DNA from 2 places in the Sphingomonas sp. LR59 genome. Region 2 is predicted to be linked to the other one. Evidence: riboswitches for the same ligand, from Rfam matches in the RefSeq annotation. Region 2 holds a riboswitch; the other holds the start of a gene.
The links. Region 2 has a riboswitch for thiamine pyrophosphate ahead of QP164_RS07395 (TonB-dependent receptor). Riboswitches for the same ligand answer to the same signal wherever they lie in the genome.
Positions count from the first base shown of each region.

Region 1: linked by a shared signal. The riboswitch ahead of thiC (phosphomethylpyrimidine synthase ThiC) and the one ahead of QP164_RS07395 (TonB-dependent receptor) in region 2 are both predicted to bind thiamine pyrophosphate.

Region 1 covers NZ_JASPFL010000001.1:2,955,241-2,959,384, forward strand. The annotation lists gene thiC (phosphomethylpyrimidine synthase ThiC) at 1-1,685, opposite strand, end outside; TPP riboswitch at 1,725-1,833, opposite strand; gene QP164_RS13755 (outer membrane protein) at 2,226-3,104, opposite strand; gene QP164_RS13760 (ferritin-like domain-containing protein) at 3,186-4,144, opposite strand, start outside.
Region 2 covers NZ_JASPFL010000001.1:1,631,670-1,635,813, reverse strand. The annotation lists gene QP164_RS07405 (hypothetical protein) at 1-37, shown strand, start outside; gene QP164_RS07400 (histidine-type phosphatase) at 256-1,386, opposite strand; TPP riboswitch at 1,663-1,772, shown strand; gene QP164_RS07395 (TonB-dependent receptor) at 1,869-4,130, shown strand; gene QP164_RS07390 (phosphotransferase enzyme family protein) at 4,132-4,144, shown strand, end outside.

The DNA.
Region 1 (4,144 bases), 1.3 Mb from region 2:
AAATGCGCTGTCTTGGCGCCTTCCGCCGGCAACGTCTGGTCGTGATACGACTCCGCCGTGTCAGGATCGAGCGACAGGTTGAACTGATCGCGCCAGCGAAACTCGAAGCGCGCACGTGACAGCGCATCGTCGCGCATCTGCGCCGCCGGATGCCCCTTCGCCAGATCCGCCGCGTGGGCGGCCAGCTTGTACGTGACCACGCCGACCTTCACGTCGTCGCGATCCGGCAAGCCCAGATGCTCCTTCGGCGTGACGTAGCAGAGCATCGCGGTGCCGTACCAGCCGATCATCGCGGCGCCGATGCCGCTGGTGATGTGGTCGTAGCCGGGGGCTATGTCCGTGGTGAGCGGCCCTAGCGTGTAGAACGGCGCTTCGCCGCAGACTTCGAGTTGCTTGTCCATGTTCTCCTTGATCTTGTGCATCGGCACGTGGCCGGGGCCTTCGATCATGACCTGGACGTCGCTCTGCCATGCTCGATGCGTAAGTTCGCCTAGCGTGTAGAGTTCACTGAACTGCGCTTCGTCGTTGGCGTCGGCGATGCTGCCGGGGCGCAGGCCGTCGCCGAGGCTGTAGGCGATGTCGTACGCCTTCATGATCTCGGTGATCTCGTCGAAGCGCTCGTAGAGGAAGCTCTCCTTGTGGTGGCTGAGGCACCATTTCGCCATGATCGAGCCGCCGCGCGAGACGATGCCGGTGACGCGTTTCGCGGTCATCGGGATGTAGGCGAGGCGCACGCCGGCGTGGATCGTGAAGTAATCGACGCCCTGTTCGGCCTGCTCGATGAGCGTGTCGCGGAAGATCTCCCAGGTGAGGTCCTCGGCGACGCCGCCGACCTTTTCGAGCGCCTGGTAGATCGGGACGGTGCCGATCGGGACGGGCGAGTTGCGGAGTATCCATTCGCGAATGTCGTGGATGTTGCGGCCGGTGCTGAGGTCCATCACCGTGTCGGCGCCCCAGCGGATCGACCAGACGAGCTTGTCGACTTCGGCGGCGACGTTGCTGGCGACCGCGGAGTTGCCGATGTTGGCGTTGATCTTGACGAGGAAGTTGCGGCCGATCGCCATCGGTTCGGATTCGGGATGGTTGATGTTGTTGGGGATGATCGCGCGGCCGCGGGCGATCTCGTCGCGGACGAAGTCGGGGGTTACGAAGTCGGGGATCTGCGCGCCGAAGCTTTCGCCGTCTCGCTTGTAGTCCTTCAGCATCGCGCGGCCGAGGTTCTCGCGGGTGGCGACGTATTCCATTTCGGGGGTGATGATGCCGCGGCGGGCGTAGTGCATCTGGCTGACGTTCTGGCCTGCCTTCGCACGCAAGGGCCGCTTGATGCTGCCGGGGAATTGGGGGACGCCGCCTGAGCGGTCTGGGCCGAGTTGGCCATTGTCTTCGGGGCGGAGTTCTCGGGCTTCGTAGGATTCCACGTCGCCTCTAGCTTCGATCCAGGCGCGGCGGAGTTGGGGGAGGCCGGCGTTGATGTCGATCGTCGCGCGTGGGTCGGTGTAGGGGCCGCTGGTGTCGTAGACGCGCAAGGGCGGCTCGCTGCACGACGGGTCGAGGACGATCTCGCGCATGGCGACGCGGACGTCTGGGCTGGAGGGGACCGCGACGTGGATCTTCCGCGAGCCTCGGATCGGGCCGGTGGTGACGCCGATGTCTGCTGTCGGGGTGCCTGCTTCGTAATCAGCCATGCGCTTGCTCCTAAGGGTATCGGAGCAAGGATTGCGGTTCTGTGGCGACCGCTCCCTCCCTCCGCCGGTATCAACCGGATCAGGTTCAGCGGGTCGAAGGCTCCTGCCTTCCTCTCAAGCGCGGATAAGCGCTCCCCGGGGTGGGGCGAGCATAGGGCGATGTGGTTGGGGTGCAATGGGGAAATTGGTGGCTTGGGGTGTGCGGGGGACGTGCGCCTGGGATTCGGTTGGGCATCCTGCCGATCGAAAGTTCACCACCCCGGCGGAGGCCGGGGCCCAGGTGGGGGACGGCGCTAACGACGCGATGTGCTCCATTATAGCCACCTTTCCAACTGGGCCCCGGCCTTCGCCGGGGTGGTGTTTGTTGTTGGGGTGGGGGTCCCTTAACGAGAAAAGGCCGCTGCCCTGGTTGGGGCAACGGCCTTTCATCTAACTCCGCGCGCCGTCAGTCGTAGCTAAGCTACGCCTTGTGGCGTGCTTTGCTGCGCTGGCCGGGCTTGGGCGAGTCTTGCGCCGGGTCGGCGCAAGCCGCCCTGCGCCTTAGAACCGGAAGCTCACCGTCCCACGCAGCGAGTGCCAGCGGAAATTCTCGTCGCTGCGGCGGAAGGTGGTGCCCGCGGTGTTGGGGGCGAGCACGAACGGGTTGTTCGCGAGCAGAACCGGGCTGCCGGTGATCGCGCTGCCAGCCGTGACGAGGACGCGGGCGTCGTCGTCCTTGTACTGGTGGTAGGTGTATTCCATGCCGATCGAGATGTTCTTGGTCAGCTTCTGCTCGATGCCGCCGCCGCCGACATAACCCCAGCGCTTGTCCGAGCCGGTGGCTGCGAACGCGTTGGCGGTGTTGGTGGTGAAGAACAGATTGTCGATCTTGGCATAGCCGGCGCCGCCGGTGGCGTAGAACAGCGTGTTGCGCGCGGCGAGACCGGCGCGGAGGCGCGCCGACCCTTCCCACTTCAGCTTGCGCGCCATCGTGTAGCTGGCGGGCGTGGTCGAAAAGGCGGCGACGCTGTCGGTGATCTCGGACTTGCCGAATTCGCCGACGATGCCGACCACGAACGGACCGCGCTGCACGTCGAAGCCTGCGCGGCCGTAATACGACCAGCCGTCATCGTCGTTGCGGCAACCATAGGCGGGCACCGCGGTGCGGGCCGAGCCGTTGCAGAAGCCCGGCGAGAAGGCGTTGGCGCCGGTGATGGTGTTGACGCTGTCGCTGAAATTGCCGTCGTTGTTGCGATCGAACAGGATCGACGAGCCGATGTCGTTGCCCTGGACGTCATAGCCGCCGGCGGCGCCGATATAGACGCCCGAGAACGGCTTGCTGTCGCGGTCGGTGGTCATGTCCTGCGCGGCGGCCGGAACGGCAAAAATGCCCGCGGCGGCGAGGCCGGCGAGCATGGTGAGCTTCGTGAAGTTGGTCATGGTCGTTCCCCAAACGAGGGGCCGCGACGCTCCCGATGAGCGCCGCGACCCGGATTTTCCTGTTTCAGTTCGTGACGACGATCACGCGTTGGCGCCGCTCGTGCGCAGCGAATCGAGGCGGTTGTTGGTCCCGTTGGGGAAGAAGCCGCCACCGATCTTCGCAGTGGGCGTCAGGTAGACGATGTTGTGCACCTGAGCGACCGAGCGGCTGTAGGCGAGGCCGTTGGCGTCGGTCGGCACGATGTTCGAGATCGTCGGATCCGACCCGGTGATGCCCTGATCGTCGTCGCCGATCACGCCCGTCGTCGTGTTGGTGACGGTGCCGTCGAGGCTGTCGCGCGCGTCGCTGATCTGGTTGGCGGCAGTGATGAGCGACGGAATCGGGTTCGGCGTCTGCAGACCCTTGCGGTACAGGATCGTGCGGATCAGCCCTGCGTGATACGCCTCTGCCGCGAGGATGCCGGCGGCCGCCTCGAGATAGGTCTTGTTGGCGATCAGCGGTGCTGCGCCCTTGTAGGCCGACACGCCGACGTCCTCGAAGATGTACGCGCCGAGCAGGAAGCTGTTGTCGTCGGCATAGGGGTTGAACACGCCCGTTGCGCCAATGACGCCGGCCGCGCGGGCGGCCGCCGTGAACGCGCCCGGTGCGGCGGCCGTGCCGACCGAGATGTCGATCGCAGGCTGGGCAACGGCGGCAGTGCCGAGCGCCGAGCGCAGGAAGGCGACGTGCGCGACTTCGTCGATCGCGATTTCGCGCGCATATTCACGCACCACGGCATCCTGGAACGGGACCTGTGCGCCGCCGGTGACCGCACCCTGCGTACCGATGCCGGTCAGCAGGCTGGCGTTCAGGCCGACGCCGAATGCCGCGAACGCGTAGAACTGCGCTTCGAGATATTCGAGGTTCAGCGCGACGTTGAGCACGTCGGCATCGTTGAGCGCCGCCGCCGGGGTCGGCGTGGGGGTCGGCGCCGGGGCGAGATCGGAATCGTCGTTGCCGCATGCCGAGAGCAGGCTTGCACCACCGATGGCGAGAGCCG
Region 2 (4,144 bases):
AAGGGCCGAAAAGGCTCGCGCCCGGGCCCATGGCTGAGGTCTGCCAAAGACTGGAATGTCCAAGCCGATAGCTAGCCCGGCCTAGTCGTTTCGGTTAGGGCACCAGATAACGACGCACTGTCCGGTGACAGGTACGGTGCGTCGTTTGACTTTATGCCTGCCCGTCGTGGCATGCCGGTCTCAGCCCGCTGCACGATTGATGCTCTGGGTTGGATCCGTGTGCTTGCCGATGCACACAGCGCGATGACGGCAACGTTAAGCGATCCGAGCCTTTAACAGCGCGACGAAACGGTCGAGCCGACACGGCGCCGCACAGCCCGGAACCGCGAGCGGTGTCGCGATGACCTCTGGGCGCAGCGCACGGATCGCCGCGAGCGACTGTACGCGGTAGTACAGGCGGACGAACCGTTCGCCTGATCGTGGATCGCGCAACCGTTCGATCACCATCGCACCGCCCGGAGCGACGTCGTTGCGTGCAAAGCCGGGGGCATCGAGCGCGACGTGCAGCGCGGCGGCGAGCGCAGTGACGTTGGTATCGTGACCGATCATCACATCGAGACGCGGCGCGCGGGCGGCGGTCAGCGTATCGATGATCCGATGGCCGAGCGGCGAAGCCTGGTGCGCCGCCATATAGGGTGAGCGTGTGAACACGTCGAACAGCGCGGCATGCAGGGCGCCGAGCCGCGCGATCGTCACGGGATCGGCGCGTCCCCATCCAACCGCACGACGCGGCATGCCCTCGGCGTCTTCCAGCAGGAGGACCTGCGCGATGCCCGACGCCGCCCGGATCGGCCCGGATAGTTCGATCCCACGGCGATCGGTCGACGCGACCAGCGACGGCGGGTCGACCGGGCTGCATGCGCCATGACCGCATCCCAGCACGGTGTCGAGCAACACAAGGGCTGGGCGGTGACGCGCGACGAGCGCGGCCATCCCACCGGTGAAGCGGTCGATCGAAGCAATTGCCTGGCTGGGGTTAAAGGCGGTCGCGCCGGCGGCCAGCGGTTCGAAGATCGGATCAGTCCGATCTTCGGCAAGGTGGCCCACGGTCAATCGACAATCGGGCGCGAACCCCTGCGCATACGCCTCTCCACTGGCGATCGTCCGGCTGGCCGTGTTGGTCCAGATCCGAACCGTAGCTGCGGCCGGACACCGCGTGAGCGCGAGCGACGCGAGCCAGCGACGATCATGGCGCGCGAGCAACTCGATTGCGGAAGCGCCGTGCGGTGTCAGCTGGCCTTCGGGAACGGGCCAGTTCGGCCAGGGCTGGGCGGTGCGCGTCGTCACCGGCACTTCGCCCGAGAGCGGCGCGCGGACGCCGTGCCGCATCACCATCACGACTCGTTCGAGGCGCAAGCCGCTGGGAACCGGGTGTGCCTGGGTCATGGTCGGTATGGCCGACAGCAGGGCGAGCGCCGTACAAAAACTGGACAACGAGGGACGAATAGCGCGCATCGAGGAGTCCTGGTTTGACATGAGACGGCAGCCGCCGATCGCGCTGTACGCGCACCCCTTTTCACTGGCGTGACACCATCCTCGTCTCTTTCAGGGCCGATCCCGATACGGCGAGCCGCACCCGATGACGATCGGATGGGAACATACCCCGGCCGCTGGGCGCATACCGCGATAGCGCTTTCCAACACGCGCCCAACCACCTAAGCGACAGACATCCCCGGGGGCCGCTGATGCGCGGCTGAGAGGTGGGCTGCAGCCCATGACCCGCTGAACCTGATCCGGCTTATACCGGCGTAGGGAGGGTCTGCGGCTGGCCCGTCGTCCCTCCGATTGGAGTGGACGTGACGTTTTTCAGTGCTGGTTTTGTTGTGACTTCCGCCGGGCGAGAGTGCCGCCTTTTGGGGCGGGTCGCGTTGACCCTGTCGGTAACCCTCGCGGCATCGTCGGCCGGGGCGCAAGTCGCACCCGATCCAGTCGAACCCGCCGAGATTCGCGTCGTCGGCAAACAGGATCCTGCCGGTCTGCTCCCTGACCAGAGCGTGCCGCGCGCGCAGAGCGCGATCTCCGCCGACTTCATCGTCAAGCAGGCGCCGACGCTCAACGCGTTCCAGCTTGTGACGCTGCTGCCCGGCGCGAACGTCGCGTCGAGCGATCCGTATGGCCTGTCGACGAGCTCCAGCCTGACGCTGCGTGGTCTCGGCCAGGACGAGATCGGCGTGCTGATGGAAGGCGCGCCGCAGAACGACATCGGCTATTATTATGCCTATCCGTCGCAGTTTGCGGACCCCGAGAATTTGAGGCGCATCTCGCTCGCGCAAGGGTCGGTCGATATCGATTCCCCGACGCTTGGCGGGGCCGGCGGGCTATTGTCGCTCGCGCTCGACGATCCGAAAGCGCGTCCCGGTGCGCTCGTCGACCTGTCGCTCGGCAGCTACGCGGCGCGGCGGGGGTTCTTCCGTGTCGATAGCGGTACGATCGGCAATACCGGGCTGAAGGCGTTCCTGTCCTATTCGAACACGCGCGCGGACAATTGGCGGGGTGCGGGCTACGACACGCGCCAGCACATCGACGCGAAGATCCTGAACGAATGGGGTGCCGGCAACCGTGCCAGCCTCGCGCTGTCGTATAATGACGCGAACTCGTCGAGCTATCCGAGCCCGACGCTGGCCGAGTGGAACGCGCAGGGCCGCAGCTTCAACTACGACAAGCGCTACACGGCGGGGAACACCAACTATTGGCGCCTGTACCGCGCGCCGTTCCGCAACCTCTACGCCTCCGCGCCGGTGCATCTGGCGCTGACCGATCGGCTTGCGCTCGATACCACTACCTATCTCCAGTTCGGCTATGGCAACTCGCCCTACGGGACGCAGCTGACCACCGAAGGCAATTTCCTCGGCACCGAAGAACTGGCCCAGCCGATCGTGTTGCCTAGCGCGGTCGACGGCGTGGCGACCGTGCTCGGCAATTACACCGGCGACCAGATGCGGGTCGGCAACGTCAGCAAGCTGACCTTCAAGACCGGCGCGCACACGCTCACCGCTGGGCTCTGGTTCGATTACGGGACCGACCGCGTCACGCAGTCGTACACGTCGATCGACGCGGACGGGCAGCCGTTCGACCGCTGGGGATACCGTGCAAAGGCGATCCGTACCGCCGATGGCCGCCTGCTCGCCTATGAGAACCAGCGGACCGTGACGGTAACGAAGGGCTTCTTCCTCGCCGACAGCATCGCGCTGGCGCCGCGGCTGACGATCGACGCCGGGTTCAAGGGCGTGAACGTGCTGCGCAACGGCCGCAATTACCTCCCCGGACCGCAGGACAAGATCCGCAACGACAGTTTCGCCGCATTGCCCCGCGCCGCGATCCACTACCGGATCGACGATCGCCAGCAGCTGTTCGCCAACATCACCACCAACTTCCGCACGCCCAACGAGTTCACGCTCTACAACAGCTATTACGGTGGCGAAGTCGTCGTGCAGGGCACCAACGCGCTGAAGAACGAATATTCGGTCTCGGAGGAGATCGGCTATCGCTTCATCGGCGAACAGCTCTCCGCCTCGGTGACGGGCTTCCACTACAAGTTCCGCAACCGTCAACTCGCCACCGTAATCGACCAGGGCGGTGCACAGGTGAATGCGACGCTCAACGCCGGCGGCCAGACCTCGTACGGGGTGGATGCAGAGATCGACTACCGCCCGGTCGCAGGCGTTAGCCTCTACCTTTCGGGCGAATATTTGCGCGCGCGGATCGACGACGATCTGCCGGTCGGGGCGGACTTCCTGCCGACCAGGGGCAAGCATGCGGTCTCCAGTCCGACCGTCCAGTTCGGCGCAGGCGGGATCTATGACGATGGCCGGTTCTTCGGCAGCGTCGCGTCGAAATATATCGGCCGGCAATATGCGAGCTTCATGAACGACGAGGCGATCAAGGGCTATGCGACGCTCGACCTGTCGGTCGGCATGCACCTTGCCGACTGGCTCGACGGCAAGCGCACCGACCTGCGCGTCAACGCGATCAACGTCACCGATCCGCACGTCCTCGCCGGCGTCCAGTCGGTCAGCACCAACGCGCAGGACACGATCGGCCGCAACGGCACCGTCATCGCCGGCTCGCCGCCCGCTTATTATGTCGGGAGCGGTGCGGCGGTCATGGCGACGATCTCGCGGGCGTTCTGAGGTGGCGACGCAGT